DNA from 4 places in the Arthrobacter sp. BI5 genome. Region 2 is predicted to be linked to each of the others. Evidence: riboswitches for the same ligand, from Rfam matches in the RefSeq annotation. Region 2 holds a riboswitch; each other region holds the start of a gene.
What was found. A riboswitch is a leader RNA that binds a small molecule or an ion and turns the genes downstream of it on or off. The one in region 2 is predicted to bind thiamine pyrophosphate.

Region 1 (7,367 bases), 420 kb from region 2:
TGGTGGCCTGCGACCTGCAGCGCCCCAATGCCGTGACCCAGCTGCAGGTGGTCGGCCAGCGCGCCGGCGTTCCCGTCTTCGCCCCGCACCCGGGTGCCACCTCCACCGAGCTGGACCACCCCGCCGGTGACCCGGTCGCCGTCGCGCGTGCCGGCGTCGAGGAAGCCAAGCGCACCCTGCACGACGTCGTGATCGTGGACACCGCCGGCCGGCTCGGCGTCGACGCCGAAATGATGGAACAGGCCCGCCAGATCCGCCGCGCGATCGTCCCCAACGAAGTCCTCTTCGTGATCGACTCGATGATCGGCCAGGACGCCGTCAACACGGCGATGGCTTTCGATGAAGGCGTCAACTTCACCGGCATCGTGCTTTCCAAGCTCGACGGCGACGCCCGCGGCGGTGCCGCGCTGTCCGTCGCGTCGGTCACCGGCAAGCCGGTCATGTTCGCGTCCACCGGCGAAGGCCTGGACGACTTCGAGCTCTTCCACCCGGACCGGATGGCCTCGCGCATCCTCGACATGGGCGACGTGCTGACCCTGATCGAACAGGCGGAAAAGTCCTGGGACAAGGACGAAGCGGCCCGGATGGCGAAGAAGTTCGCCGACCAGGAGGACTTCACCCTCGAGGACTTCCTGGCCCAGATGCAGCAGATCCGCAACATGGGCTCCATGAAGAAGATGCTCATGATGATGCCCGGTGCGCAGAACATCCGGCAGCAGCTGGAGCAGTTTGACGAGCGCGAAATCGACCGGGTCGAGGCGATCGTCCGGTCCATGACCCCGCACGAGCGGGTGGCCCCCAAGATCATCAACGGCTCCCGCCGCGCCCGCATCGCCCGCGGCTCCGGCGTGCACGTCTCCGAGGTCAACGGCCTGCTGGAACGTTTTGCCCAGGCGCAGAAGATGATGAAGAAGATGGCGGCCGGCGGCGGCATGCCCGGTATGCCGGGAATGCCCGGGATGGGCGGCGGCGGTGCCCGCAAGGGAGCCAAGAGCACGCCGAAGAAGAAGGCCCGCTCCGGCAATCCGGCCAAGGCTGCGCAGGAACTCAAGGACGCGGAGGCACGGCGCGCCGCCGGCCCCAAGACCGTACCCACCGGGGCAGCCTTCGGCCAGCAGGGCGGGGAGTTCGATCCCTCCCAGCTGAACCTGCCCAAAGGCTTCGACAAGTTTCTCGGCGGCAGCAAGTAGCTGAAGCCGGGTTGCCTTCGACGGGACCATTCGACAGGACGGCGGCGGCAGGACCCTTCGACCGGACGGCGGCGGCAGCATGCCGGCAGTAGCATGCCGGCAGCCAGTATGTCGTCGGCCCCGTTGACGGGGCGGTGCCATAGGCTTAGGGCATGTTCAAGCAGCGCGTAGTCTTCGTCCACGGGGCCGGCAGTTTTGGTGCCGCGGCGTGGCCGAAACAGCACGGCATGGCGCTCAGCTACGACGCCCTGTTCCTGCGGCGGCACGGCTTCGACCCCGTGGCCGAACCGCGGGAAACGGACTTCGCCGCCGATGCCGGCATCGTGTTGCGGGCCCTGGCGGACGACGGCCGCGGCGAGGCCGGCGGCCATGTCGTGGCCCATTCGCAGGGCGCAATCGCCGCGATGATGGCCGCCGTCGAACGCCCCGACCTGGTGCAGTCCCTCACCCTGGTGGAACCGGCCTGCCTCTCGCTCACGGCCGAACTGCCGGCGACTGCCGCGCACCGGGCCCTGATGCAGCCGCTCTTTGACGTCCGGCACAACCTTGGCGACGAGGATTTCCACCGCGAGTTCGTGCGCCGCGTGTTCGCCGCCCACGCCCCGGTCCGCGGCAGTGTGGGCGAACCCGCGGTGGAGGACGGACGCGCCGCGCGCCGGCTCCGCCTGCAGGCGCCGCCGTGGGAAGCCCCGCTGCAGATCGTTCCCGGTGTGCCGACGCTGGTGCTGACCGGCGGCTGGGAACCGCTCTATGAGGAAATTGCCGGCTACCTGCGGGAGACGGGCGCCCTGCACCGCACCGCCCCGGGCGGGCACCGGCCGCAGGATTCCAAGGAAGGCGACCGGGCCATCCGCTCCTTCATCGCGGACGTCAACCGCAGCCGGCACGCCCACGCCTCCTGACGTGCCGGTCCCGCGCATCAGGCCGGCGCCCGGACCCCAGGCTAGGAGGGTGCGCCTAGGGAGGGCGCGGGCAGGTAGACCTTGCCGCCGGCTGCCAGGAATTCGTGGCTTTTCGCGCGCATTCCGGCTGCCGTCTGTGCCAACGCAGCCTGGGAATCGGCGGAACCGTATTCGTCCCGGATGTCCTGGCTGATCCGCATGGAGCAGAACTTCGGCCCGCACATGGAACAGAAGTGGGCTGTCTTGGCCGGTTCGGCCGGCAGAGTCTCGTCGTGGAAGGCCTCCGCGGTCACCGGGTCCAGGGACAGTGCGAACTGGTCCCGCCAACGGAATTCGAACCGGGCCTTGGACAGGGCATCGTCGCGTTCGTGTGCACCGGGATGCCCCTTGGCCAGGTCGGCGGCGTGGGCGGCGATCTTGTAGGTGATGACGCCGGTCTTCACATCGTCCTTGTTGGGCAGGCCCAGGTGCTCCTTTGGCGTGACGTAGCACAGCATGGCCGTGCCGTACCGGGCGATCTCCGTGGCGCCGATCGCCGAGGTGATGTGGTCATAGCCCGGTGCGATGTCCGTGACCAGCGGCCCCAGTGTGTAGAACGGCGCGCCCTTGCAGAGTTCTTGCTGGCGCGCCACGTTCTCCCTGACGAGGTGGAACGGCACATGTCCCGGGCCTTCCACCATGACCTGGACATCGAACTCCCAGGCCCGCTGCGTGAGCTCGGCCAGCGTGTCCAGTTCGGCGAACTGGGCAGCGTCGTTGGCGTCCGCCGTCGACCCCGGCCGCAGCCCGTCGCCGAGTGAGAAGGCGACATCGTAGCGTGCGAAAATTTCGCACAGCTCGTCGAAGTGTGTGTAAAGGAAGTTCTCCTGATGGTGCGCCAGGCACCACCCGGCCATGATGGAACCGCCGCGGGACACGATTCCGGTGACCCGGTTGGCGGTCAACGGGACGTACCGCAGCAGCACTCCCGCGTGGATGGTCATATAGTCGACGCCCTGCTCGCACTGTTCGATCACGGTGTCACGGAAGATTTCCCAGGTCAGGGCGTTCGCTTCGCCGTTGACCTTTTCCAGGGCCTGGTAAATCGGTACCGTGCCGATCGGGACGGGGGAGTTGCGGATTATCCATTCGCGGGTGGTGTGGATGTCGTCCCCGGTCGACAGGTCCATTACCGTGTCTGCGCCCCATTGCGTGGCCCACTGGAGCTTGTCGACCTCCTCGGCGATGGAGCTGGTGACCGCGGAGTTGCCGATGTTCGCGTTGATCTTGACCAGGAACGCCTTCCCGATGATCATCGGCTCGGACTCCGGGTGGTTGATGTTGCTGGGGATGATGGCCCGGCCGGCGGCGACTTCGCTGCGGACGAGCTCGACGTCGCAGTTCTCCCGCAGAGCGACGAAGCGCATTTCCGGTGTCACGATGCCCTGTCGTGCGTAATGCATCTGTGTGACCGTTCGGCCTTCGACGGCGCGGCGGGGCTCCGGCGGCGCGCCCCGCCATTCCGCCGAGGCGGCACCGCGCCGGACCGCGGACTTGCCGTCGTCGAGCAGGTTGCGTTCCCGGCCGCTGTAGGGTTCCGTGTCCCCGCGTCCGGCGATCCATTCACTGCGGAAGCCGGCGAGCCCTACTACCGGGTCGCTGCCCGGTCCCGCGGTGCGGTACACCCGGAAGGGAGGATTCCCGACGCCGCCAGGGGATGGATCCAAGGCAATTTCCGTCACCGGGACGCGGATCCCGCCGTCTTCGACATACGCGAGGGCATGAGACTTAAGGGACTGCGTCACGGGAGTTGCGTCGCTGACGGGATTCTCCGCTGGTGCGGCGTCGTTTCCGTTCCGGGCAGGGCTGTGCTGTGGATTTGTTGCGCTCAAAGAACTACTCACTTCCTTCGCCGGCATTACCCGGACAGGTTCAACGGTCGCAGGCTGCACCAGCCTGATCTCAGCCCCTGCAGGGGCACCCGTGTGGTCGTAAACGAAGCTACCACAGGGCGCCGGGAAGCCGTCGCGGGAGCCCGGTCGTCCCCGTGTTAGCGTGGCATCGTGATTCAGCGCAGGGCCTTGCCCGGCATCAGGGCCGCGACCATTGAAGACCTCCCGGGCCTACCGGCCCTCGAAGCAGCGGCCGACCGCCTGCTCGAAGTGGAACTTGGGTGCCCGCCGTTCCCGGCTCCGGAGCAGGCGGGCCCGGATGATCGTCTCTTTGTTTTGGTCGCCGGAAGCCCTCCGGTCGGATTCGCCCGGGTCGACGAAGTCTGCGGCCAGGCCCATCTTGAACAACTCTCGGTGCATCCCGACTTTGCCGGGCGCGGCATCGGAAGGGCCCTGGTGCAGGCAGCCCTCGGCGAGGCCCGCCGTCGTGGTTATGAGTCCATGACGCTGTGCACCTTTGCGGGCGTTCCGTTCAATGGACCCTTTTACGCGAGCTGCGGCTTCGAGCTGGTCGCCGGGCCTTCGGGTGCCCTGGCCGCCGCGCGGGAACGCGAAGCCCAATGCGGGCTGGATGAGCTGGGCCGGCGGATTGCGATGCGGATTAAGCTTTAGGCCATGAGCAGCATCATCGAATTCAGCGGCCCCGTCCTCACGGCAGCCGACCAGGAGCGGCGCGGACTGTGGGCCGTCGACGGCAGGCTGACCTTCACCCGCCCCGCGGCCGCGCCGGATCTGGTCCTGGACGGCTGGGTCATCCCGGGCCTGGTCGACGCGCACTGCCACATCGGGCTCGGCCCCGGCGGCGACGTCCCGGACGAGGTCGCGGAGCGGCAGGCCCTGACCGACCGCGACGCCGGGACCCTGCTGGTCCGCGATGCCGGCGCGGTCCATGACACCCGGTGGATCCAGCAGCGGCGCGACCTGCCGCGCATCATCCGCTCCGGCCGGCACATCGCGAGGACGCGCCGGTACCTGCGGGGCTTCGCCATCGAGGTTGAACCCGGGGGCCTGGTGGAGGCCGTGCGCAAGCAGGCCCGCGCGGGGGACGGCTGGGTCAAGCTGGTGGGGGACTGGATCGACCGCGACGCCGGCGACCTCGCCGCCAGCTTCCCGGCCGGGGCCGTCAAAGACGCCGTCCGGGCGGCGCACGACGAGGGCGCCCGCGTCACGGCGCACTGCTTCGCGGAAGACACCCTTGATGACATGCTCGACGCCGGGATTGACTGCATCGAACACGGCACCGGGCTGCTGCCCCGGCACCTGCCCCGTTTCGTCGAACAGGGCGTGCCGATCGTGCCCACGCTGATCAACATTGCCACCTTCCCGGACATCGCGGCCCAGGCCGAAGGCAAGTTCCCGCGCTACGCCGCGCACATGCGCTCACTCTGGGAACGCCGGGCCGAGCGGATCCTGGAAGCGTACGAAGCCGGCGTGGCCATCTACGCCGGGACGGACGCGGGCAGCGTCATCAAACACGGCCGGATCGTCGATGAAGTCGAGGCCCTGCACGCCGCCGGACTCCCGGCCGCTGCCGCCCTCGACGCCGGAACCTGGGCCGCCCGGGGCTGGCTCGGCGCCGAGTCGATCGCCGAAGGAGCCAGCGCGGACGTGCTCGTCTGCGCCGAGGACCCCCGCCGGAACCTTGCGACCCTGCGCGAGCCCCGGGGCATCGTGCTGCGCGGGGAACTGGTCGGTCGAGGGCATGTCCCGCATTAGGAATAAATTGAAGCTTCAAGTAATTTAAGTCTATGCAAGGTCACCGAAGGTCGGTGGCCACAGGACCACCGGAGCGTTTCGATGACCGCAGAAGCCAGCACCCAGGATCTCCTTCCCGCCGAACTCACCATGGGCACCGTGATGCTCAAGGTCGGGGACATGTCGGTCATGACCGATTACTACCAGCGCGCCCTCGGCCTGGACATCGTCGCCGAGCAGGACGGCGGCCTCTACCTCGGGCGCAAGCGCAAGCCCCTGGTCCACCTGGCCCCCGCCCCCGGGCTGAACCTGCCCTCCCGCGGCGAGGCCGGCCTTTTCCACACCGCCCTGCTGTTCGAGGACCAGCCCTCACTGGCCGCCACCGTCGCCTCCGCCGCGCAGTACGAGCCGCAGTCCTTCACCGGCAGCGCCGACCACCTCGTCAGTGAAGCCTTCTACTTCAACGACCCGGAGGGCAACGGCATCGAGCTGTACTGGGACCGGCCCCGCGACGCCTGGTCCTGGGACGGCAAGAACGTGGTGATGGACAGCCTCGCCCTGCCGCCGCAGCGCTACCTCGAGCAGCACCTCACCGAAGCGTCGGTGGCCGGACAGCGCGAGGCCGATGCCGGCGTCGGGCACGTCCACCTGCAGGTCGGCGACGTGCAGTCCGCCCACGACTTCTACGTCGGGACGCTCGGCTTCGAGAAGACGGCGGGCTGGCACGGCCAGGCCCTGTTCGTCTCCGCCGGCGGCTACCACCACCACATGGCCATGAACGTCTGGAACAGCCGCGGCGCCGGGCCCCGCCACGACACCCTGGGCCTGGGCGAAGTGCTCATCGAGGTTCCCTCCGGAGACGACGTCGGCGCCCTCGCCGACCGGCTCAAGACCGCCGGCGTGAAGTCCCACCACACCGGGGCCGAGCTGCGCTTCGATGATCCGTGGCGCAACCGGATCCGCGTCGCCGTTCGCTAAGGTCCGCTGCCTGGCCGCGATGCGGGGCGGGGTGCGATCCGGTCCGCTTCCTCACGGCCCGCGGGACATGCCCATCCTTCGCGGACGTGGAGCGAGGGGCATGTCCATCCTTCGCGGCAGGGAGTGGGCATAGCGGCATTCTGCCCATTGCTCGTGGCTGAGGGAGGGCATGCTCATCCTCGGGCGGCCAAGAGCGAGGAGCATGTGCATTCTTCGCGGCACGGAGCGAGGAGCATGCTCATCCTTCGCAGCACGGAGTGGGCATAGCGGCATTCTGCTCATTGCTCGTGGCTAAGGGAGGGCATGTCCGTTCTCGCGGGACGAGGGGCGAGGAGCGTTCCATCCTCCGCCGACCTCGAGCGAGGAACAAGCTCATCCTTCGCAGATGTGGAGCGAGGAGCATGTCCATTCTTCGCGGCCGGGAATGGGCATAGCGGCATTCTGCTCATTGCTCACTGCTGGGGGAGGGCATGTCCGGTCGGGCCGCCGCCCCGTCTGGGCTAGGCTGAAACCGGATGGCCGCCGCAGCTTCCTGCCTGCAGTGCGGCCGCCGGCACCACGTCACACCTACCCTTGATGAGGAGCACTTCCTTGGGATTTACTGAAATCTTCGTCGCCACCCATGACGCTGCCCTGAAGCGCGCGTCGGCCCTCGACGGCGGCGCCGCGGC
Region 2 (7,367 bases):
GCGCCGCTGGACCCGGCCGGTGTTGAAGGGCGGGTCCACATAGATGAGTGTGAAGGCGCCGTCCGGCAGCGTCGGGAGGTATTCCGCGTTGTCCGCGTGAACCACCAGGTTGCTGCCGTCCGGCGCCCAGACGGTGTCAGTCATAGAGAGGATTAGGCCTCGGCGCTGCGTGCCGGAGCGCCGCCCTGTGCCTCGCCGGCCACCACTTCGCCGTTGCGGCGGCGGGTGCGGGTCCGGCGGCGCGCGCGGGTGGCGCGGTCGACCTCGGTCGGCGCGCTTGCCGTTGCCGGGGCGTCTGCCTCGGCGGGTCCGGTGGCGGTCTCCTTCTCGGGCGAACGACGACGGCGCTCACCGGAGCGTCCGCCGTCGCGGGAGCCGGAGCGTCCGCCCTCGCGGCCGCCGTCGCGGGAGCCGGAGCGGCCGGAGTCGCGTCCGCTGCCCCGGGCGCCGTCCCGGGCACCTTCCCTTGCGCTGGGGCGGGTGTTCTTCTTGCCGGTCTCGCCCAGGTCTTCGAGGACTTCGGCGTCGACGCCGGCGAGTACCCGCTTGTCGCGGGGGAGCCGGCCCTTGGTGCCCTCGGGGATGTCCAGTTCCTCGTACAGGTGCGGCGAGGAGGAGTAGGTCTCCACCGGTTCGGGCACGCTCAGGCCCAGGGCCTTGTTGATCAGGCCCCAGCGCGGCATGTCGTCCCAGTCGACGAAGGTCACGGCGGTGCCCTTGTTGCCCGCACGGCCGGTGCGGCCGACGCGGTGCAGGTAGATCTTCTCGTCTTCGACGCACTGGTAGTTGATGACGTGCGTGACGTCGTCGACGTCGATGCCGCGCGCGGCGACGTCGGTGGCGACCAGGACGTCCACCTTGTTGTTGCGGAAGGCGCGCAGCGCCTGCTCGCGGGCGCCCTGGCCGAGGTCGCCGTGGATGGCGGCCGCAGCGAAGCCGCGGTCCACGAGCTCCTCGGCGACCTTCGCGGCGGTGCGCTTGGTCTTGGTGAAGATGATGGTCCGGCCGCGTCCGCGGGCCTGCAGGATGCGAGCCACCACCTCGATCTTGTCCATGCTGTGGGCACGGTAGATCAGCTGGCGGATGTCGCGCTTGGTGAGGCCCTCATCCTCGGGATCCGCGGCGCGGATGTGGGTGGGCTTGGTCATGTAGCGGCGTGCCATTGCGACGACCGGGCCGGGCATGGTGGCGGAGAACAGCAGGGTCTGGCGGACGGCCGGGGTACCGGCGATGAGGGTCTCCACGTCCGGCAGGAAGCCCAGGTCCAGCATCTCGTCGGCCTCGTCGAGGATGACCATCTTGACGTTCTTCAGGACGAGGTGCTTCTGCTTGTACAGGTCGATCAGTCGCCCGGGGGTGCCGACGACGATCTCGACGCCCTGCTGCAGGGACTCGACCTGCGGCTCGTAGGCACGGCCGCCGTAGATCGTGGTGATGCGGGCGTTGCGCTTGCGGGCCGCGTTCTGCAGGTCGCTGGCGACCTGGACGGCGAGTTCACGGGTCGGAACGATCACGAGGGCCTGCGGGGCGCCGGGGGCCGGGAGGTCGGCGAAGCCCGCGTCGTCGCGTCCGATGACGCGCTGCAGGGCCGGGATGCCGAAGCCGAGGGTCTTGCCGGTGCCGGTCTTGGCCTGGCCGATGATGTCGTGGCCGCCCAGGGCAACCGGCAGCGTCATGGCCTGGATCGGGAACGGGTGGGTAATGCCGGCGTCGGCCAGGGATTCAACGATGTCCGCGCGGACGTTGTAGTCGGCGAACGACTTTTCCGCGATTTCGTGCGGGGTTTCGTCCGAGATGATGGTTTCTTCCGGCTCGATCGTTTCCGTGCCGGATTCGTCAGTCAGAAGCTGGTGCGTGTGCAATTCACTCACAGGGGAGTTTCCTTATTCATTTGGGCTGCGCTGCTTGCTCAACGGGGCCGGCGCAGGGCCGTTCCGGAGCACGCTCAGGGGCGCAAGCAAGTCCAGTGGAAGCCGATCGCGGGCTATCTAAATGCTGGCACTGGGACCAGCGGGTGTGTCTCAAGATCGCGTAGGGGCGGGCTTGTTGAATTCGAAAAACATGGAAATCAACGACCGGGCATCCATTACTACCCTTCCAGTCTAGCTGTTCGCCGTTCGGAACCTCGACCGGGCCGGCGGTGTGGCGCGGCAGCGGCGCCGGAGCGGGGCGTGGCGATGATCAGCCGACGAGTTCCAGCCGGACTTCGCGCGTCACGATGTCCGAGGACAGGACCCGCACCCGGACCTGGGTGCCGGACTCCAGTTCGCCGGGGCACCGTGCGGTCACCGCGGGCTCGGCGATCTGCACGATCCCTGACGGGCCGTTCCCGTTGCCGTTGCCCTTACCGTTCCCGTTGCTGCCCTTCCCGTTACCGTTGGCGCTGCCGTTCTTGGCCGGTTTCGAACCGGAAATGACGACGGCGTCGAACTCCTGCCCGATGTGGTTGCTCAGCAGGGCCGCCTCCACGGTGTCCAGTGACAGCCGCTCCAGTTTGGCGGCCAGCTGGTCCGAGGCCGCCATGATGGCCGGCAGTGACGGGAGCGCGTCGCGGGCCCAGCCCGGTACCTCGGCGTCGTTGGACAGGGCCTCGCAGATGACCAGGACAAAACGGTCGATCAGGCGCCGCAGCGGGGCGGTGGAGTGGGCGTAGGCCGCGCCGATGGCGGATTGGATGGCGTCCTCGGGAACCGTCCCGTCGAACGGGGTGTAGCCGGCCCCGCGGAAGAGCATGCCGGCGGAGTGTACGATCGCGAGCTGGCGCGGGTCGGTGGGGTCCAGGGTGCGCAGGTATTCGCCGTAGCTGATCCGGCCGTCCCAGGGTTTGCCGAGTGCGCCGGTCTGGCGCCGGAAGTGCCGCAGCGAGCTCTCATCCGGGGCGGGCATGGTGCGCAGGATGCCGACTTTGCCCTGCAGCATCAGGTCCGCGGCGGCCATGCCGGTCATCAGGGATATCTGGGCATTCCAGTCCTCGACCGGCAGCGGCGGCGCGGCGACGATCCGGTAGCCGCCGTCGGGCAGTTGTTCGATTTCCTGCTCCGGCATGTTCAGGCTCGCCCCGCCGCGGAGCCGTTCCAGTTCCACCCGTTTGCTGCCGACTTCCTTGAGCAGTTGCAATACCGGGTCCGCGGTGCCGCCGTCGAGTGCGGCCTGCACGCCGTGGTAGCTGAGCTTGGCCCGGCTGCGGACCTGCGCCCGGCGCACCAGGACGGAGGCCACTTCGGCGGCGCCGTCGAGTTCGAACTCCCAGACGAAGGCCGCACAGAGCTGGCCCGCCAGCAGGCTGCCGGCCGCCTCGCTGATGACTTCGGGGTGCAGCGGGATGCGGCCCTCCGGAGTGTAGAACGTTTGGCCGCGGCGCCGGGTCTCGGCGTCGAGCGCACTGCCGGGCTGGACGAAAGAAGGGACATCCGCAATGGCGTAGAAGACCTTGTAGCCCTCGCCGTCGCGGTCAATGAACAGGGCCTGGTCCAGGTCCGTTGAGGACGCCGGGTCAATGGTCACGAACTCGACATGCGTCAGGTCCAGCTCGGGCAGTTCGTGGCCGGCTACAGCCGCCTCGGCGTCCCGGAGCGCCGCTTCCGGGAACGGACCGGGCAGTTCCAGGGTGGTGCGCAGTGCGTTGAGCGCCTGGGCAAGCTGGTTCTTCTGCTGGCGGACGCTCGGAGTCAGGCGATGATGAGACACGAAATCAGGGTAGCCCGATTTCCGCCACTAGTCTTGAAGCATGAGCACCTCCCCGGCCGAGCCCGCCCGCTACCAACGCTTCCTCAGGGACCTGCTGGGCGTGATGGCCTACGGGGAGCTCTCAGCCTTCGAACGGCTCTCCTCCGATGCCCGGTATTCGCCCACCCTGCACGACCGTGCGGTGCTGGGCCGGCTCGCGGTCATCGAGTTCCAGCACTTCGAACTGGTCTGCGCGCGGCTGGCCGAACGGGGCGCCGACGCGGAGGAAGCCATGCTGCCGTTCCAACCGTCGGTGGACCACTTCCATGAGCGCACCCGGCCCGCCGACTGGCATGAGTCACTGATGAAGGCCTATGTGATTGACACAGTCTCCGCCGACTTCTACCGCTCCATTTCCAGCTACGTCGACGCCGGCACCGCCGCGCTGATCGAACAGGTCCAGTCCGCAGGGGACGCGACGGCGGTGCTGCGGGACCGGCTCAAGGCGGCGCTTGCCGACGACCCGCGGCTGGCGTCCCGGCTGGCGCTGTGGGCCCGGCGGCTGCTCGGGGAGGCACTCACCCAGGCGCAGCGGGTCAGCGTGGAACACGCCTTCCTCGGCGGCCTGACCGGCGCGGACGAGGCCAGGGCCGGTGAACTCGCCCGCGCCCTGACCGCCGACCTCGCCGCCGGGCATTCCCGGCGGATGTCCCAGCTCGGACTCGCCGGCTAGGTCCCCGGGCCGTCTTCCCGGCTAGCTTGCCCGCCTAGTTTTCCCCGGCACCGCTGCGGACGCCGGTGTGGTTTTCGGCGTCGGCGTGGCTGCCGGCGTCAAGCGCGGCCAGCAGGGCCCGCGCCGCCCCGGCGGGATCGGCGGCCTCGGTAATCGCCCGGACCACCACGATCCGGCGCGCCCCGGCGTCGACGACCTGCTCCACGTTGGCCAGGTCGATGCCGCCGATGGCGAACCACGGCACCACGCCGGAGACCTTTCCGCCGTCCGCGGCCTCGGCCCGGCCGATCGCCGCGGCGGCGTAGCGCACCAGGTCCAGTCCGACGGCGGCGCGGCCCGGCTTCGTCGGGGTGGCCCAGACCGGCCCCACGCAGAAGTAGTCCAGACCGCTCCGGCCCGGGGCCGCGGCGATCGCGGCGTCCACCTGCTCCGGGGTGTGGGTGGACATGCCGATCACGGTGTCCTTGCCCAGGAATTCCCGGGCCGCGGTGAAGGGGATGTCCTTTTGCCCGATGTGGAAGACCGGCGCCCCGGCGAGGGAGGCGAGGTCAGCGCGGTCGTTCACGGCCCAGAGCCGGCCGTGCCGCCGCGCCACGGCGTGCAGGAGCTCCAGCAGCTCCAGCTCCTCGGCCGCCTCCAGGGACTTGTCCCGTAGCTGGATGATGTCAACACCGCCGGCGAAGGCGGCATCAACGAAGTCCTCGAAGTCGCCGCGCTCCTTCCGGGCGTCGGTGCACAGGTACAGGCGGGCGGTGGTGTGGACATCCTGGCTCATGCCATAAGCCTAGTTCCTCTACACTGGGCGCATACCGCGGGAGCCCGCGCAGGCCGTCATCCGGCCGCCGGGCTGAGAGGGCGTCAGAGCCGACCGCTTGACCTGATCCGGTTAGTACCGGCGTAGGGAAGGAAGCCTATGGACGTATCAGTCCCACCATCCGCCACACCCGCCACCGGCGCTGTGCCGCGCGCAGGCGCCGAATATTACGACGTCGCCGTGATCGGCGGGGGAGTGATCGGCCACGGCATCGCCTGGGAGGCCCGCCGCTCGGGCCGCACCGTCGCCCTGCTCGACGACGACCCCGGCTCCGGCGCCAGCTGGGCCGCTGCCGGAATGCTGGCGCCCGTGAGCGAACTGCATTACCAGGAGGAAGACCTCTTGGCCCTGATGCTGGAAGCGTCACGGCTGTGGCCGGAGTTCGCTGCCGCTCTGGCTGGCAACAGCACAGCCGGCGGCGTTGACGCGGGCGGCACCGGCTATCTCACGACGCCGACCCTCGCCGTCGGTGCCGACGCCGCCGACCGCCGGGCGCTCGCCGACCTGCGGGCCGTGCAGCAGGCCTGCGGGCTGGCCGTGGAGCCGCTGACGGTCCGCGAGGCGCGCAACCGCGAACCCCTGCTCAGCCCGGGCATCTCCTGCGCCTTCGACATCCCGGCCGACCACCAGGTGGACCCGCGCCGACTGCTGGCCCGGATCGGCTCGCTGCTGGCCGCCGACAGCCGGTACACGGCGGTGCGCCGCCGCGCGGCCGGGCTGCTCTGGGACGGCGGCCGCGTGGCGGGGGCCACGCTTGAGGGCGGCGGGGAAATCCGTGCCGGTGAGACGGTTGTGGCCAACGGCCTCGGGGCAGCCGACCTGCAGGGCCTGCCGGCCGGACTGTCCCTGCCGCTGCGGCCGGTCTACGGGGACATCCTCCGGCTCCGGGTGCCGCAACGGCTCCGGCCGCTGCTGCGCTCCACCGTGCGGGGGCTGGTCCGCGGAGTCCCGGTCTACATCGTTCCGCGGGCGGACGGCACGGTGGTGATCGGCGCAACCCAGCGGGAGGACGCGCCCTCCGCCGCCGCCGCCGTGTCCGCCGGCGGCGTCTACCAGCTCCTGCGCGATGCCCAGCAGCTGCTCCCGGCCGTCGCCGAACTGGAACTGCTCGAGGCCACGGCCCGGGCACGGCCGGGGACACCGGACAACGCCCCGCTGCTGGGCCGCGTGGCCGGCCCCGGCGCCGGGCCGGACATCGCGGGCCTGATCGTGGCCACCGGTTTCTTCCGGCACGGGGTGCTGCTCACCCCCGTGGCCGCCGCCATCTGCCGGGCGCTGCTGGACGGGCAGCCGGACCCGCGCTGGGCCCGGTTCCGACCGGACCGGTTCTCCGTCCGCCGCCCGGATTCCTCCGGCCACGACCCGGGCGACGTCTCACCCGCACATGCCCCAACGACAGACAGGACCACAGCATGAACATCAGGCTCAACGGAGCGCAGCACGCCCTCGCCGACGGCGCCACGGTCGGCGCGCTGGTCAGCGGGGTCACCGGCCGGACGCTGGCCGCCGACGGGCAGGCCACGGACGGCCGCAAGCTCGGCGTCGCCGTCGCCCGCAACGACGAGGTGGTGCCGCGCAGCCAGTGGCACTCGACGGCGCTCGCCGAGGGCGACGACGTCGAACTCGTCACCGCGGTACAGGGAGGATGAACGCCATGGCAGAAACAGCGCTGGACGCAACCCGGCAGGCACGCCGGGACCCGCTGACCTTCGACGGCGTGGAGCTGGGCTCGCGGCTGATCATGGGCACCGGCGGGGCACCGAGCCTGGACGGCCTGGGCGCCGCCCTGGTGGCCTCCGGCACGGAACTCACCACGGTGGCCATGCGCCGCTACTCGCCGGCCGAGAGCGGCTCGCTGTTCCAGCTGCTGGCGGACAACAACATCCGGGTGCTGCCCAACACCGCCGGCTGCTTCACCGCCCGGGATGCCGTTCTCACGGCCGAACTGGCCCGCGAAGCGCTGGAGACGGACTGGGTGAAGCTTGAGGTGATCGCGGACGAGCACACCCTGCTGCCGGACGCCCTGGAACTTGTGGAGGCCACCGAGCAGCTTGTGGCCCGCGGCTTCAAAGTCTTCGCCTACACGAACGACGACCCGGTGCTGGCCCTCCGGCTGGAAAACCTCGGCGCCACCGCCGTGATGCCGCTGGGCGC
Region 3 (7,367 bases), 560 kb from region 2:
TGATACCGACACCGAAGGCGCTGACGAGAGCACCGAGGAACCCGGCGAGGATGCCGAAGGCACCCTCGAAGCGGGCGTGACCTCGCGCCGGCGCCGCCGTCGCCGCCGTGGCGACCAGGACCTTGAACTGACCGGCGGCGGGGACGACGATCCGCCCAACACGGTGACGCGCGTCCGGGCCCCGCGCGCGGCCAGCGAGGCCCCGGTCAACAACCGTGTCACCTCCGTCAAGGGCTCCACCCGCCTGGAGGCCAAGAAGCAGCGCCGCCGCGAGTCCCGCGACACCGGCCGCCGCCGCACCGTCATCACCGAGGCCGAGTTCCTGGCCCGCCGCGAGTCCGTGGACCGCCAGATGATCGTCAGGCAGCGCGACGACAGAATCCAGATCGGCGTCCTGGAAGACGGTGTGCTGGCCGAGCATTTCGTCTCCAAGACCCAGCAGGATTCCCTGATCGGCAACGTCTACCTGGGCAAGGTCCAGAACGTGCTGCCCTCCATGGAAGCCGCATTCGTCGACATCGGACGCGGCCGCAACGCCGTGCTGTACGCCGGCGAAGTCAACTGGGACGCCGTCAACCTCGAAGGCAAGCAGCGCCGGATCGAAAACGCGCTCAAATCCGGTGACTCCGTGCTCGTCCAGGTCACCAAGGACCCGGTCGGCCACAAGGGTGCCCGGCTGACCAGCCAGATCTCGCTGCCCGGCCGCTACCTCGTGTACGTGCCCGGGGGTTCCATGACCGGCATCTCCCGCAAGCTGCCCGACGTCGAGCGCAACCGTCTCAAGCGGATCCTCAAGGACCGCCTGCCGGAGGACGCCGGCGTGATCGTCCGCACCGCGGCCGAGGGCGCCTCGGAGGAGGAACTGACGCATGACATCAACCGTCTGCGCGCGCAGTGGGAAGGCATCGAGAGCCAGTCCACGTCCACCAAGATCCTCGCCCCGGAGCTGCTCTACGGCGAACCGGACCTGACCATCAAGGTGGTCCGCGACGTCTTCAACGAGGACTTCTCCAAGCTGATCGTCTCCGGTGAGGAAGCCTGGGACACCATCGAGGCCTACGTCACCTATGTGGCTCCGGACCTGGTGGGCCGGCTCGAGAAGTGGACCAAGGACACGGACATCTTCGCTGCCTGGCGCATCGACGAGCAGATCCACAAGGCCCTGGACCGCAAGGTCTTCCTGCCCTCCGGCGGCTCCCTCGTGATTGACCGCACCGAAGCCATGACCGTGGTGGACGTCAACACCGGCAAGTTCACCGGCAGCGGCGGCAACCTCGAGGAAACCGTCACCAAGAACAACCTGGAAGCGGCCGAGGAAGTCGTCCGGCAGCTGCGGTTGCGCGACATCGGCGGCATCATCGTGATCGACTTCATCGACATGGTGCTGGAATCCAACCGCGACCTCGTGCTGCGCCGCATGGTGGAGTGCCTGGGCCGGGACCGGACCAAGCACCAGGTCGCCGAGGTGACCTCGCTGGGGCTCGTGCAGATGACCCGCAAGCGGATGGGCACCGGGCTTCTGGAGGTCTTCGGCGAACAGTGCGAGGCCTGCGCCGGCCGCGGCATCGTCACCCACGACGAGCCGGTCGAACACCGCCGCGCCAACACCGTCGCCGCGGAACACCACGTCCCGCGGACCGAGCACCAGCCCGCCGCCCGCACTGAGCGCAAGCGCCGCCGCGGCAAGGGCGGCCAGGGAGCCGGCGAGTCCATGCCGGCCGCACCCGCCCCGGCGCACGCCGAGCCCACCGAGGCTGAGCGCCACGCCAAGGCAGAAGCGACCCGCGCCGCGCTGGCCAACATCGCCGCCGCCGCGCACGCCGCCCACCTGCACGACGGCGACGCGACAGCAGCGCCCGACGCCGAAACCCGGCAGGCCGCCCTCGATGCGGCCGTGGAGCTGGCTTCGACGGAGGAGGCAGCCGGGCGTCCCGCCGCAGTGCTGACCTTCGGCGGCGAGCAGGTAGCCCTGCCGTTCGTCGAGCACGCGGAGGAGACCCCGCAGCCCGCGCTGACCCTGGACCTGCTCACCGAGGCATTCGCCAACCTGGGCGACGCCGAGGCCGGCAAGCCTGCCGCAGCGGCCCCGGCCGCTGCGGACACCGTAGTGGCGGAAACCGTAGCGCCGGAACCGGCTGCACGGGCCGCGGAGCTCCCGGCGGCGGAACCCGCCGCACCGGTTGCAGCGGCACCGCCCCGCGCCACCCGCGGCCGTGGCCGTGCCCAGACGGCACGGATCCAGCCGCCGAGTGTCCGGAACCGGGAGGCGCAGGCCACCTTCCGGCAGGAAGCGCCCAAGGCACCCGCGGCTCAGGCCCAGGCACCACAGGCACCCGTCCGCCGGGAAGCTGCCAAGGCACCCGCGGCGCAGGCACCCGCAGCACAGGCTCCCGCAGCACCGGCCCGCCAGGCTGCGGCAGTGGAGAGCTCCGCACCCCGCCGGGTGCGCCGGAACCGAAGCGCCAGCCGCGCCCAGGGAGCCGCCAATGAGACGTCCGTGCAGCAGCGCGCGGCCACTCCGTCGGCAGCAGCCGGATCCGTCCATGAAGCCAAGGCCCCGGAGCCGGCGAAGGAAGCCGCGAAGCCCGCGGCCAACGAGCCGGTCATCCTCGGCGTCGGCGTCCCGGCGTCGGAGCTCTAAGACCCAGCAGACACCACGGCCCGCGGGTATCGTGCGGAATCGACGTAACATCGGTCGGTCCGGGCGGTACCCGCGAGCCCGTTAACGGGCGTCCGCCAGGGGGCGCCGTCACGGAAGGTGCGGACGGGGGAGTTGCCGGCGGGGAACGCTAGGCTGGGGGACTGACACGGGGTGCCGCGCATCGAGCCGGCTGAGATCCAGACCCGTTGAACCTGTCCGGTTAGCACCGGCGAAGGGATGTCTCTTGTCTTCATCGACCCAGCCTGCATCTACCCAGCCACTATCAACCCAGCCGCAACCCACCCGGCCGGCCGCAACCCGCCCGGCATCCATCCTGCAGTCCGCCTTCCCGGACACAGGGCGCACCGACCCCGCCGCGGCCACACTGCCGCGGATTCCGCGGGTGCTGGCGATCGCTGGTTCGGACCCCTCCGGCGGCGCCGGCATCCAGGCGGATTTGAAGAGCATCGCCGCGAACGGCGGCTACGGGATGGCCGCCATCACGGCGCTGACGGCCCAGAACACCCGGGGCGTCCGCTCCGTCCACGTGCCGCCGGCATCGTTCCTGACCGCCCAGCTGGAGGCGGTCAGCGACGACATCACCATCGACGCGGTCAAGATCGGCATGCTCGGCGACGCTGCGGTGATCGAGGCCGTCCGGGCGTGGCTCCAGAAGGCCCGTCCCGCCGTCGTGGTCCTGGACCCCGTGATGGTGGCCACCAGCGGCGACCGGCTGCTGCAGGAATCCGCCGAGGCGGCCCTGCGCTCCCTGCTCCCGCTGGCCGACCTCATCACCCCGAACCTGGCCGAACTGGCCATGCTGCTGGACGAACCGCCCGCCGCGGACTGGGCCGGGGCGCTGGAACAAGGCAAGCGGCTTGCCGCCCTGGCCGGCACCACGGTGCTGGTCAAGGGCGGCCACCTCGGCGACATCAACCAGGACAGCGAAGAAGGCAGCCATGACGACGGCGGCGGCTGTCCGGACGCGCTGGTGAACACCGGGGGACTGCTCGGGCAGGAAACGGTGGTCGTGCCGGGCGAGCGGATCGCCACCCGCAACAGCCACGGCACCGGCTGCTCCCTGTCCTCGGCGCTGGCCACGGTGCAGGCGCGTGCGGGGGACTGGGAGGCGGCGCTGCGTGAGGTCAAGCCCTGGCTGCTGGGTGCGCTGCGGGAAGCCGGCCGCCTCGACGTCGGATCCGGCAACGGTCCCGTGCACCATTTCCACCACCTGCAGCCGGCCGCACCGGCCCCGACACAACTGCCCGACGAGGGTGGCTTTGCAGCGGCCCTCGCCGGGCACGCGGCGGCCGGACTGGACGCGATCTACAGCCTGGACTTCATCCGCAGGCTTGCCGACGGCAGTTTGCCGGAGCAGGAGTTCGCCTATTACCTCAGCCAGGACGCCCTCTACCTGAACGGCTACTCCCGGGTGCTGTCCCGCGCCGCCGCCCTCGCGCCGTCGGAAGCCGAACAGCTCTTCTGGTCCCGTTCGGCGCAGCAGTGCCTCGAAGTCGAATCCGAACTGCACCGGAACTGGCTGGCCGGCCGCGCAGCCGCAACCCGGCCGGGACCGGTCACCAAGGCCTACGTGGACCACCTCCACGCGGCGTCGCTCGCCGGCAGCTACGGCGTGCTGGTCGCGGCGGCGCTGCCGTGTTTCTGGCTCTACGCCGAGGTCGGCGCCACGCTGCATGGCGAATTCCTCGCTGCGGGCGCCCCGACGGCGCATCCCTACGCGGAGTGGCTGCGCACCTACGCGGACGAGGCCTTCGCGGAGGCGACCCGGCAGGCGATCAGGTACACCGACGCGGCGGGCCGCGGGGCCTCCGAGGCGGAGCGACGCGCCATGGCAGAAGCCTTCGAGCACTCCTGCCGGTATGAGGTGGAATTCTTCGACGCGCCGAGGCTGCACGCCTGAGCCGGCCCGGGCGATGCAGCCGGTAACATGATGGGGCGCGGTTCCGGAAGGTCGCTGCGGCACCACCTCCTGGGCCCCCTGGCCCACGGTGTGGTGCCTGTCACGCACTACTCGCCGGGACCAGCCTCGTTTGCGACCGAAGGCAAAATTAGCGTAGTCTAGATCTTCGGTGCTTACGCCAACACTTGGGTTATGACCCTGAGGAACAGTTCACCCGCCCTGCGGGCAGGACTTTCCACGGGATAGCTCATGGGTTCCCCCGGGGAATCCACCGGCGTTGAGGCACAGCGTGAGCCGGTCCGAACACTTCGGCCCCAGGTTCCGCACGCAAATCTAGTAATAAACGTCGAGAGAAGTGAGTTCCCCAGTGGTGTACGCGATTGTCCGCGCAGGCGGCCGCCAAGAGAAGGTTTCCGTTGGAGACTTCGTTACCCTGAACCGCGTCCCCGGTGGAGCCGGCAGCACCTTTGAGCTGCCCGCACTGCTCCTGGTGGACGGTGACAAGGTCACGTCTGCAGCCAAGGACCTGGCCAAGGTAACGGTTACGGCTGAGATCCTCGAAGACCTCCGTGGTCCGAAGATCGTCATCCAGAAGTTCAAGAACAAGACCGGTTACAAGAAGCGCCAGGGTCACCGTCAGGAACTGACCAAGGTCAAGATCACCGGTATCAAGTAACTCTTCGTTACTGATCTGGTTCCAACAGTTTCCCCAGAATTTTTGAAAGCAGGCATTTCAAATGGCACATAAAAAAGGCGCGAGCTCCACTCGCAACGGTCGTGACTCCAACGCCCAGTACCTTGGCGTCAAGCGCTTCGGCGGCCAGGTAGTTTCCGCAGGCGAGATCATCGTCCGCCAGCGTGGCACCCACTTCCACCCGGGCGCCGGCGTTGGCCGCGGCGGCGACGACACCCTGTTCGCACTGACCCCCGGTGCCGTCGAGTTCGGCACCCGCCGTGGTCGTCGCGTTGTGAACATCGTGGCTGCTGCAGCTGCAGAGTAACAACAAGTTCTAAATCGGTGGGGCGGGCCAATAGGTCCGCTCCACCGGTGTTTTAACCGCATTACAATCATCTTGGGCCCCCTGCGGACCCGAGGAACAGCACTGAGGAGATCCACGTGGCGAGCTTTGTAGACCGGGTAGTACTGCATGTATCCGGCGGTACCGGCGGCCACGGCTGTGTCTCCGTCCACCGCGAGAAGTTCAAGCCCCTCGGCGGTCCCGACGGCGGCAACGGCGGCAACGGCGGCGACGTCATCCTGCGCGTGGATCCCCAGACCACCACGCTGCTCGACTACCACCACGCCCCGCACCGGCACGCCACCAACGGCGGCCCCGGCATGGGCGACTGGCGCGGCGGCAAAAACGGCGAGACCCTGGTCCTTCCGGTTCCCGAGGGCACCGTCGTCAAGAGCAAGGACGGCACGGTCCTCGCCGACATGGTGGGCGAAGGCACCGAGTTCATCGCCGCGGCCGGCGGCCTGGGCGGCCTCGGCAACGCCGCCCTGTCCTCGCAGAAGCGCCGCGCCCCCGGCTTCGCGCTGCTCGGCATCGAGGGCGACTCCAGCGACATCGTCCTGGAACTGAAGTCCATCGCGGATATCGCCCTGGTCGGCTTCCCCTCCGCCGGCAAATCCAGCCTGATCGCGGCGATGTCGGCCGCGCGCCCCAAGATCGCCGACTATCCCTTCACCACCCTGATCCCCAACCTCGGCGTCGTGCAGGCCGGCGACGTCCGGTTCACCATCGCCGACGTCCCGGGCCTGATCGAAGGCGCCAGCGAGGGCAAGGGCCTGGGCCACCACTTCCTGCGCCACGTCGAACGCTGCGCCGCGCTGGTGCACGTGCTGGACTGCGGCACGCTGGAATCGGACCGCGACCCGCTCTCCGACCTGGCCGTGATCGAGGCCGAGCTCGAAAAGTACGCCGTGGACATGAGCTACGCCGGCTCCGACGGCGAAGTCGTGCCGCTGAACCACCGCCCGCGCCTCATCGCCCTGAACAAGGTCGACCTGCCGGACGGCAAGGACATGGCCGAATTCGTCCGCCCGGAACTGGAAAAGCGCGGCTACAAGGTCTTCGAAATCTCCGCGACCAGCCACGAGGGACTCCGTCAGCTGGGCTTCGCCATGGCCGAGATCGTCAAGGCCGCCCGCGACGCGGTGGCCGCGACGCCGCCCAAGGTCCAGGCCCCCGTGCTGCGTCCGCGCGCCGTCAACGAGAGCGGCTTCACGATCCGCCGCGAAGAGAAAAACCTGGAGCCGCTGTTCCGCGTCCTCGGCGACAAGCCCGTGCGCTGGGTCAAGCAGACCGACTTCACCAACGAGGAAGCCATCGGCTACCTCGCCGACCGCCTGGCCAAGCTGGGCGTCGAAAACGAACTGTTCAAACAGGGCGCCAAGCCCGGCGACACGGTCGTCATCGGCGAGGACGACGGCGTCGTCTTCGACTGGGAGCCGACCATGATGGCCGGCGCCGAGCTGCTGGCCTCCCCGCGCGGCACCGACGTGCGCTTCGCCGACATCGGCGACCGCCCCACGCGCGGCCAGAAGCGCGAGGACCAGCAGGAACGCCGCGACGCCAAGGCCGCGGCCCGGGCCGAGCTGGAGGCCGAGCGCAAGGCCGGCATCTGGACCGAATCGGTCAGTGCCCGCCGCGCCGCGCAGCCGCTCAAGGAGAGTGGACTCGGCGAAGCCGATGACGAGTAACGCCGTCGTCGACCCCGGAGCCGCAGCCGCGCCCAGTCGCGCCCTGCTCTCCGGCGCCCGCCGGATCGTGGTCAAGGTGGGGTCCTCCTCGCTGACGT
Region 4 (7,367 bases), 810 kb from region 2:
CCGCGCCGGCAGCTCCTCGGTGGACCGGATCGCCGGGCTCGCCAAGCTCTCGCCGCTGCTGGCGGTGCTGTTCTTCGTCCCGGCCATGAACCTGGCCGGCATCCCGCCGTTCTCCGGGTTCCTGGGCAAACTGGGCCTGCTGCAGGCCGGCGTCGCCCTCGGCACGCCGCTCGCGTACGCGCTCGTGGCCGGCGGCGTGCTGACCAGCCTGCTGACGCTGCTGGCCATCGCCCGGGTCTGGAACCGCGCTTTCTGGCGCAAGCCCGAGGACGCCGAACACCCCGACCCCGTACTGCTCGCCGCTCCCGGCGACTCCGCCACCGGCCACCGCGCCGGCCAGCAGAACGTGACCCTGCTGCCGCGGACCATGGTGGGCTCCACCTTGGGCCTGGTGCTGTTCGGGGTGGCGCTGACGGTGTTCGCCGGGCCGCTGTTCCGGGTGGCCGGCCAGTCGGCCGAGGCAATGCTGGACCGGTCAGCCTACATCCAGGCCGTGCTGGGGGACGAGGCGCCGGTCCCCGCGATCGCCGAGCCGCCGCGGCAGGAGGGCGGGAAATGACGCGGAAGAGAATCTCGCTGCGCCAGGAACTGCCGTTGCTGGTCTGGCTGGTCATCGTCTGGGGTGCGCTCTGGCAGGATTTCAGCGCCGGGAACCTGCTTTTCGGTGCGTTGATAGCAGTGGTGGTGGCGCGGCTGTTCTACCTGCCGCCGGTAGAACTGGGCGGCCGGTTCAACGTGCTGCGCGCCGTGCCCTTCGCCGTGATCTTCCTGGGCAAGGTAGTGGCGGCCAGCTTCCAGGTCCTGTACCTGGCCGTGGTCCGGGGCCCGCAGGTGATCAGCGCCGTCGTCGCCGTCCGACTCCGGAGCCATTCCGACCTGCTGGTGACCGCCACCGGGCATGTGATCTCGCTGATTCCGGGGTCCGTGGTGGTAGAAGTGGACCGGTCCACGTCCACGCTCTACATCCACGGCATCAACGTCCGCGACGCTAAGGATGCGGACAAGCTCCGCATGGAGGTCCGCGACACCGAGGCCGCGCTGATCCGGATCATGGGCACCCCGGCCGAACTGTCCGCACTGAAGCAGGAGGTGGGCACATGATGCCGCTGGTCCAGACCATCACCGCCGTCGTGCTCTCCCTCGCAGCGGCCGGCGCGATCATCCGCATCGCCCGCGGGCCCTCGCTGCTTGACCGGGTGCTCGCCGCCGACGTGCTGCTCGCCATCCTGGGCGCGGCGCTGTGCATCGATATGGCCGTGAACCGGCACCTGAACAACCTGATGCTGCTGGTGTCCATCTCCATCATCGGCTTTGTCGGCTCGGTGACCGTGGCCCGTTTCGTGGCAGACCGGAGGAAGCAGCCCAATGAGTCCTGAGACAACCTCGGCCGACGCCGTGATCGACGCCGTCTCCGCCGTGTTCATGGTGGTCGGGGCGCTGATGTCCCTCGGCGCGGCTATCGGCCTGCTGCGCTTCCCCGACCTCATGAGCCGGATGCACGCCGCCACCAAGCCGCAGGTGCTGGGCCTGTTTCTGCTGCTCTGCGCGGTGGGGCTGCAGCTGCGCACCTGGTGGGTGTGGCCGGTGCTGGGGGTGGCATGGATCTTCCAGCTGCTCACGGTGCCGGTCTCGGCCCACATGGTGGGACGCGCCGGCTACCGCACCAAGCACCTGCACCCGGAACTGCTCAGCGCCGACGAGCTCGAAGCCGTCGTCCAGCAGGCGGCCGGCAAACGCGGTTTTACCGACGACGACGACTGACGCCGCCGGCGCGGCCAGTGCACCTCGACGAGGCGCACTGGCTCATGCGCGCTCAGACCAGTGCCTCTAGACCAGGTCCTGGGTCTTGGCGAAGCGGGTGATCGCCCGCTGCGTGCCGCGGTTGGCGAGGACCTGGATGATGGCGCTGACCGACGCCGAGATCAGGGCGAACGTCAGGGCCTGCCGCAGCGTGGTGGGAACGTCGTCGTCGTGGCCCTTCGGCGGCTTGTTGCCGGTGGTCTTTTCCCAGACGGTGTCGACCACCTTGGTGCCGACGAAGCCGGCGAGGAGGCTGATGCCGGTGCCGAGCAGTTTGATGAAGATGTTCATACGTCGTACTCCTTGCGGGAGGAAACAGGGCTTCCCCTAGCCTAGCGTCCCGGTGACGCCGGGCGGCCAAGGACCTCCGTCAGGGCCTCGACCACCAGCTCGTGGTCCGCCTTCTGCGGCAGCCCCGACACGGTGACGGCGCCGACCATCCCGGTGCCGCGCAGGTAAATGGGAAAGGAGCCGCCGTGGGCCGCAAACTCCTGCTGGTCGAACCAGGCGTTGTCCTCGATCCTGCGCCCGGCGGCACGCGCCCGGAGGCCCACCAGCAGCGACGGGACTTCGTACCGCGCGGCGGTGCGCTGTTTGGCCTTGATCCAGCGATCGTTGTCCGGGGTGGCGCCCTCCAGCGCGGCGTCGAACAGCACCTGCTCACCCTTGGTGATGTCGATGGCAATCGGGTGGGCGCGTTGCCGGCCCAGTTCCACCAGGCGGAGCCCAAGGTCAAGGGCGTCGTCCTTGCTGAAGGACTCGAACTGCAGTTCGTCGATCTCCGTCAGGATGCGGCCGATGAGCGCCGCCAGGGCCCCCTGCGGCTGCGGTTCCGCGGAGTCCGGGTCGTACTCGGGGGAAGGAACTGGTGCGTCGCTCATGGGATTCAGCTTCCGTTAGCTGCCCACCGCGGCGCAACCCCAACGGGTGTAAACTGGCCCAGCCCACAAGGGCGATTTTAATACGACAGGGGAGCGCCGCCGTCGGGCATCACTGGAACACTCCAGGGAACCGTAGGTGGGCGCTGAGAGTGCGGACAGCCGCAGACCCTCGAACCTGATCCGGTTAGTACCGGCGCAAGGGAGTCGAGTTCTCAGGGTGCCCGGCGCCCGTGGCGGAAGCCGCGGCGCCGCCGGAACACCCTCCCCTCCTGTACCTCAGGAGGACGACATGACTGATATTTCTGCGAAGCAGACACTCACCACCGGCAAGTACAACTGGCGCGTGGTCGACATTGTGGTGGCGGCGTTGATCGCTGTAGCCGGCGGTGTGATTTTCTGGGCCTGGTCCCAGGGTTCCAACCTTGTTTCCGTTCCGCTCAACGCCGTCTACCCGCCGCTGACCGGGCTCTATGCCGGAGGCTGGATGATCCCCGCGGTGCTGGGCATGCTCATTATCCGCAAGCCCGGAGCGGCACTGTTCTGCGAAACCGTGGCCGCCACGGGCGAGCTGATCATGGGCTCCCAGTACGGCGCGTCCGTGCTGTTCTCCGGCTTCGTCCAGGGCCTCGGCGCCGAACTCATTTTCGCCGCTTTCCTGTACAAGCGGTTCAACCTGCCGGTGTCCCTGCTCGCCGGCGCCGGCGCGGGCCTCTTCTGCGGCCTGAACGACTCCCTCCTGCCGTGGGGCTGGAACATCGCGTACGAAACCGGCGACAAGCTCGCCTACATCATCTTCTGCGCCATCTCCGGAGCCGTCATTGCCGGCGGACTGTCCTGGCTGGCCACCCGCGGCCTGGCCAAGACCGGGGTGCTGGGCTCCTTCGGCTCCCGCAAGGCGGCGTCGGAACCCGTCTTCTCCTGAGGCCCGCACCCGCATGAGAACTTCCGACGCCGTCCGGCCGGCCGCTGTCACCGCCCGCGGCTGGGGCTGGCGGCACGCCGGCCGGCCACGGCCCGCCGTGAGCGGCCTGGATCTGGACATCGGACCGGGTGAGCGTGTGCTGCTGCTGGGGCCGTCCGGCGCCGGCAAGTCCACACTGCTGCATGCCCTGGCCGGGGTGCTCGGGGACAGCACAGCTGCAGCCGCTGCTTCGCCCGCGGCCGCCGCTGACGCCGAGGACTCGGACGAAACGGGCAGCCTGCTGATCGACGGCGCCCCGCCCCGGGCCCGGCGCGGCAGGGCGGGGCTGATGCAGCAGGACCCGGAGACCCAGGTGGTGCTGTCGCGGCTTGGCGACGACGTCGCCTTCGGGGCCGAAAACCTCTCCGTGCCCCCGGCGGAGATCTGGCGCCGCGTGGCGGAGGCGCTCGACGACGTCGGGCTGGGCGGCCTGCCGCTGCAGCACCCGACGTCGTCGCTTTCCGGCGGCCAGAAGCAGCGGCTGGCACTCGCCGGGATCCTCGCGATGCGGCCCGGCCTGCTGCTGCTCGACGAGCCCACCGCCAACCTTGACCCGGCCGGTGTCCTCGAGGTCCGCGACGCCGTGGGACGGTGCCTGGACAAGACCGGGGCCACCCTGGTGGTGGTGGAGCACCGGGTCGCCGTCTGGAAAGACCTCGTGGACCGGATCGTCGTGCTGCAGCCCGGAACCGCCACGGACTCCGCCGTGCTGCTGGACGGGCCCCCGGACCAGGTGCTGGAGCAGGCACGGGACCTGCTCATCGCCGCCGGCGTCTGGGTGCCCGGCCATGTGCCTGCCACCCGGGCCCGTGCCGGCGGAGCCCCCGGGGGTACCCTGTGGGGCGGGGCCGGCGGCGGCGCGGCGGCCGGCCAGCTGCTGCTGGCCGCCGAGGGGCTGGCCGTGTCCCGCGAACGCCCCCGCCGCACCGGTCTGCTGCGGGGGTTCCGCACGCTCCCGCCCGCGCCCGTGCAGTCCGGCATCACGGCGCAGGTCCGGGCCGGGCAGGCGCTGACCATCACCGGCCCCAACGGTTCCGGGAAGTCGACCTTCGCCCTGACGCTGGCGGGACTGCTGGCCCCGGTGGCCGGTGCGGTGTCCGCCACGACCGAACTAAGCGCCGGCGCGGGCATCGATCCCTACAAGTGGAGGGCCCAGCAGCTGATCGCCAGGATCGGCACGGTGTTCCAGGAACCCGAGCACCAGTTCGTCACCGGACGGGTGCTGGACGAACTGATGTTCGGCCCCCGCCAGCTGGGCCGCGGCGAAGAACGGGTGGACGAACTGCTGGAACGCCTCCGGCTGCGCGAGCTGGTGGACGCCAACCCCTACACCCTCTCCGGCGGCGAAAAACGGCGGCTCTCGGTCGCTACCGTGCTGGCCGCGCACCCGCAGGTGCTGGTGCTGGACGAGCCGACCTTCGGCCAGGACGCCAACACCTGGGCGGAACTTGCCTCCTTCCTCTCCGAGCTCCTCGACGCCGGCACGGCCGTGGTCTCGGTAACGCATGACGCGGAGTTCAGCGAGGTTCTGGGCGGCACCGAGGTGAAACTCGGCGCCCCGCAGCCCGGCGTGCCCGGCCCGGCCCATCCGGGGGTGGCGGCGCCGTGAGGGACACTCTGACCCTGCCCGGAAACCACGCCCTGCTGGCCCGGGCCAACCCGCTGGCCAAGTTCGCCGGCGTCGTGCTCATCACCGTCGTCCTGGCGCTGTCCATCGACTGGGTGTCCGCGTCCGTGGCGCTCGGCTTCGAACTCCTGCTGTTCCCGCTTGCCGGCCTGACCCTGGCCCTGCTCTGGCAGCGCGGCTGGCCGCTGATCCTCGCGGCGGCCGTGGGCGGCTGGAGCACGGCGATCCTCGCGCCGGACCACGGACGGATACTGCTCGACGTCGGCGTCTGGTCCATCAGCGAGGGCTCGCTGCAGCTTGGGCTGGGCTTCCTCTTGCGCGGCCTGGCGATCGCCCTGCCGGCGGTGCTGCTGATGAGCTGCACAGACCCGACAGACCTGGCCGACGCCCTGGCGCAGCAGGCGAAGCTGCCGCACCGGTTTGTGCTCGGGACCCTCGCCGCGATGCGCCTGGTGGGGCTCATGGCCGAGGAATGGCAGACCATCGGCATGGCCCGGCGGGCCCGCGGCGTGGGCTCGCATGGCAGCCCGGTGCAGCGGCTGAAGGCCACCCTGGGGCAGAGCTTCGGACTGCTGGTCCAGGCACTCCGCCGCGCGTCCCGGCTGGCGGTGACCATGGAAGCCCGCGGCTTCGGCGGCGCGCAGCGGACCTGGGCGCGGACGGCGACGTTCAGCCGGCTGGACGCGTGGGTGGTCCTGGGCGGTGTGCTGATCGCCGGCGCGTCGGTGGCGGCGGCCATCGGTGCCGGGACCTGGAACATGGTGTTCCTCGGCCAGCAGTAGCGGACTGGCGTACGCTATTCGCGGGGTAGCCGCTGCTCCCATATCGCACGAGATGGATATTGTGTGAGCTTAAGTGCAGTTGGAGGGAGTTTTGCGGATCAAATAGCTCATTCGTGATATTTATTGCATATGACTCAACAGACTGCTGAACACGTCGGCGCCGCGCTCCGGGACGCCCGCGGCCAGAAGGGCTGGACCCAGGGACAGCTCGCGGCCGAACTGGGTACCAGCCAGAGCGCCATTGCCCGGATGGAACAGGGCAAGCAGAACCTGAGCCTGAAAATGATCCAGCGGCTTGAAGCCATTTTCGGCCGGGCCATCGTCAAAGTCGGCCGGCCGCAGATGACCCACCTCAGGGTGGAGGGCGGCCGCACGCTCTCCGGCGCCGTGGACGTCAACAGCAGCAAGAACGCCGGCGTCGCGCTGCTGTGCGCGAGCCTGATCAACCGCGGCACCACCGTCCTGCGCCGGCTGGCCCGGATCGAGGAGGTCAACCGGATCGTTGAGGTCCTGACCAGCATCGGCGTCGAATGCACCTGGCTGGACGCGAACGATCTGCAGATCCGCCGCCCGGCCGTGCTGGACCTTGATTCGATGGACGTCGAGGCCGCACGCCGGACCCGGAGCGTCATCATGCTCCTGGGTCCGCTGCTCGACGAATCCGCCGAATACCGGCTGCCGTACGCGGGCGGCTGCGACCTCGGCACCCGCACCGTGGAGCCGCACATGCAGGCCCTGCGCCAGTTCGGCCTCAGCGTCGAGGCGAAGTCCGGCTTCTACAGCGTGCAGGCGCCGCCCGCGGACGGCCACGACCGTTCCTTCGTCCTGAGTGAGCGCGGCGACACCGTGACCGAAAACGCCATCATGGCTGCAGCCCACCGCCGTGGCACCACCATCATCCGCAACGCCAGCCCGAACTACATGGTCCAGGACCTCTGCTTCTACCTGCAGATGCTGGGCGTGGAGATCGACGGCGTAGGCACCACGACGCTGAAGATCGTCGGCCGCCCGTCAATCGACGCCGATATCGAGTATTTCCCCTCCGAGGACCCGATTGAGGCGATGAGCCTGATCACCGCCGGCATCGTGACCAACTCGGAAGTCACGATCCGGCGGGTCCCGATCGAGTTCATGGAGATCGAGCTGGCAACGCTGGAGCAGATGGGCCAGCGGCTGGAGGTGTCCGCAGAGTACCTTGCCCGCAACGGCCGCACCCGGCTGGTGGACGTCACCACCAAGCCCTCCGAGCTGCGGGCGCCGACGGACAAGATCCACCCGATGCCTTTCCCCGGCCTGAACATCGACAACCTGCCGTT

Region 1: it holds a riboswitch for thiamine pyrophosphate, as region 2 does, so the genes downstream of both, thiC (phosphomethylpyrimidine synthase ThiC) here and thiO (glycine oxidase ThiO) in region 2, are expected to answer to the same signal.
Region 3: it holds a riboswitch for thiamine pyrophosphate, as region 2 does, so the genes downstream of both, AC1MED_RS10545 (bifunctional hydroxymethylpyrimidine kinase/phosphomethylpyrimidine kinase) here and thiO (glycine oxidase ThiO) in region 2, are expected to answer to the same signal.
Region 4: it holds a riboswitch for thiamine pyrophosphate, as region 2 does, so the genes downstream of both, AC1MED_RS17125 (ECF transporter S component) here and thiO (glycine oxidase ThiO) in region 2, are expected to answer to the same signal.

The regions. Positions count from the first base shown of each region.
Region 1 is NZ_CM155264.1:2,452,401-2,459,767, reverse strand. Features, by position in the region: gene ffh (signal recognition particle protein) at 1-1,190, shown strand, start outside; gene AC1MED_RS11320 (alpha/beta fold hydrolase) at 1,343-2,092, shown strand; gene thiC (phosphomethylpyrimidine synthase ThiC) at 2,134-3,990, opposite strand; TPP riboswitch at 3,959-4,066, opposite strand; gene AC1MED_RS11310 (GNAT family N-acetyltransferase) at 4,135-4,635, shown strand; gene AC1MED_RS11305 (amidohydrolase family protein) at 4,639-5,739, shown strand; gene AC1MED_RS11300 (VOC family protein) at 5,821-6,696, shown strand; gene AC1MED_RS11295 (hypothetical protein) at 7,288-7,367, shown strand, end outside.
Region 2 is NZ_CM155264.1:2,874,564-2,881,930, reverse strand. Features, by position in the region: gene AC1MED_RS13200 (DNA-methyltransferase) at 1-144, opposite strand, end outside; gene AC1MED_RS13195 (DEAD/DEAH box helicase) at 153-1,871, opposite strand; gene AC1MED_RS13190 (RNB domain-containing ribonuclease) at 2,182-3,687, opposite strand; gene AC1MED_RS13185 (ferritin-like fold-containing protein) at 3,728-4,399, shown strand; gene thiE (thiamine phosphate synthase) at 4,434-5,174, opposite strand; TPP riboswitch at 5,201-5,321, shown strand; gene thiO (glycine oxidase ThiO) at 5,313-6,629, shown strand; gene thiS (sulfur carrier protein ThiS) at 6,626-6,862, shown strand; gene AC1MED_RS13165 (thiazole synthase) at 6,868-7,367, shown strand, end outside.
Region 3 is NZ_CM155264.1:2,319,367-2,326,733, reverse strand. Features, by position in the region: gene AC1MED_RS10550 (Rne/Rng family ribonuclease) at 1-2,641, shown strand, start outside; TPP riboswitch at 2,799-2,896, shown strand; gene AC1MED_RS10545 (bifunctional hydroxymethylpyrimidine kinase/phosphomethylpyrimidine kinase) at 2,976-4,562, shown strand; gene rplU (50S ribosomal protein L21) at 4,930-5,238, shown strand; gene rpmA (50S ribosomal protein L27) at 5,300-5,563, shown strand; gene obgE (GTPase ObgE) at 5,680-7,269, shown strand; gene proB (glutamate 5-kinase) at 7,259-7,367, shown strand, end outside.
Region 4 is NZ_CM155264.1:3,686,755-3,694,121, reverse strand. Features, by position in the region: gene AC1MED_RS17155 (Na+/H+ antiporter subunit D) at 1-559, shown strand, start outside; gene AC1MED_RS17150 (Na+/H+ antiporter subunit E) at 556-1,101, shown strand; gene AC1MED_RS17145 (MrpF/PhaF family protein) at 1,098-1,376, shown strand; gene mnhG (monovalent cation/H(+) antiporter subunit G) at 1,366-1,761, shown strand; gene AC1MED_RS17135 (DUF4235 domain-containing protein) at 1,828-2,091, opposite strand; gene AC1MED_RS17130 (heme-degrading domain-containing protein) at 2,133-2,681, opposite strand; TPP riboswitch at 2,759-2,901, shown strand; gene AC1MED_RS17125 (ECF transporter S component) at 2,971-3,603, shown strand; gene AC1MED_RS17120 (ABC transporter ATP-binding protein) at 3,617-5,251, shown strand; gene AC1MED_RS17115 (energy-coupling factor transporter transmembrane component T family protein) at 5,248-6,051, shown strand; gene AC1MED_RS17110 (UDP-N-acetylglucosamine 1-carboxyvinyltransferase) at 6,181-7,367, shown strand, end outside.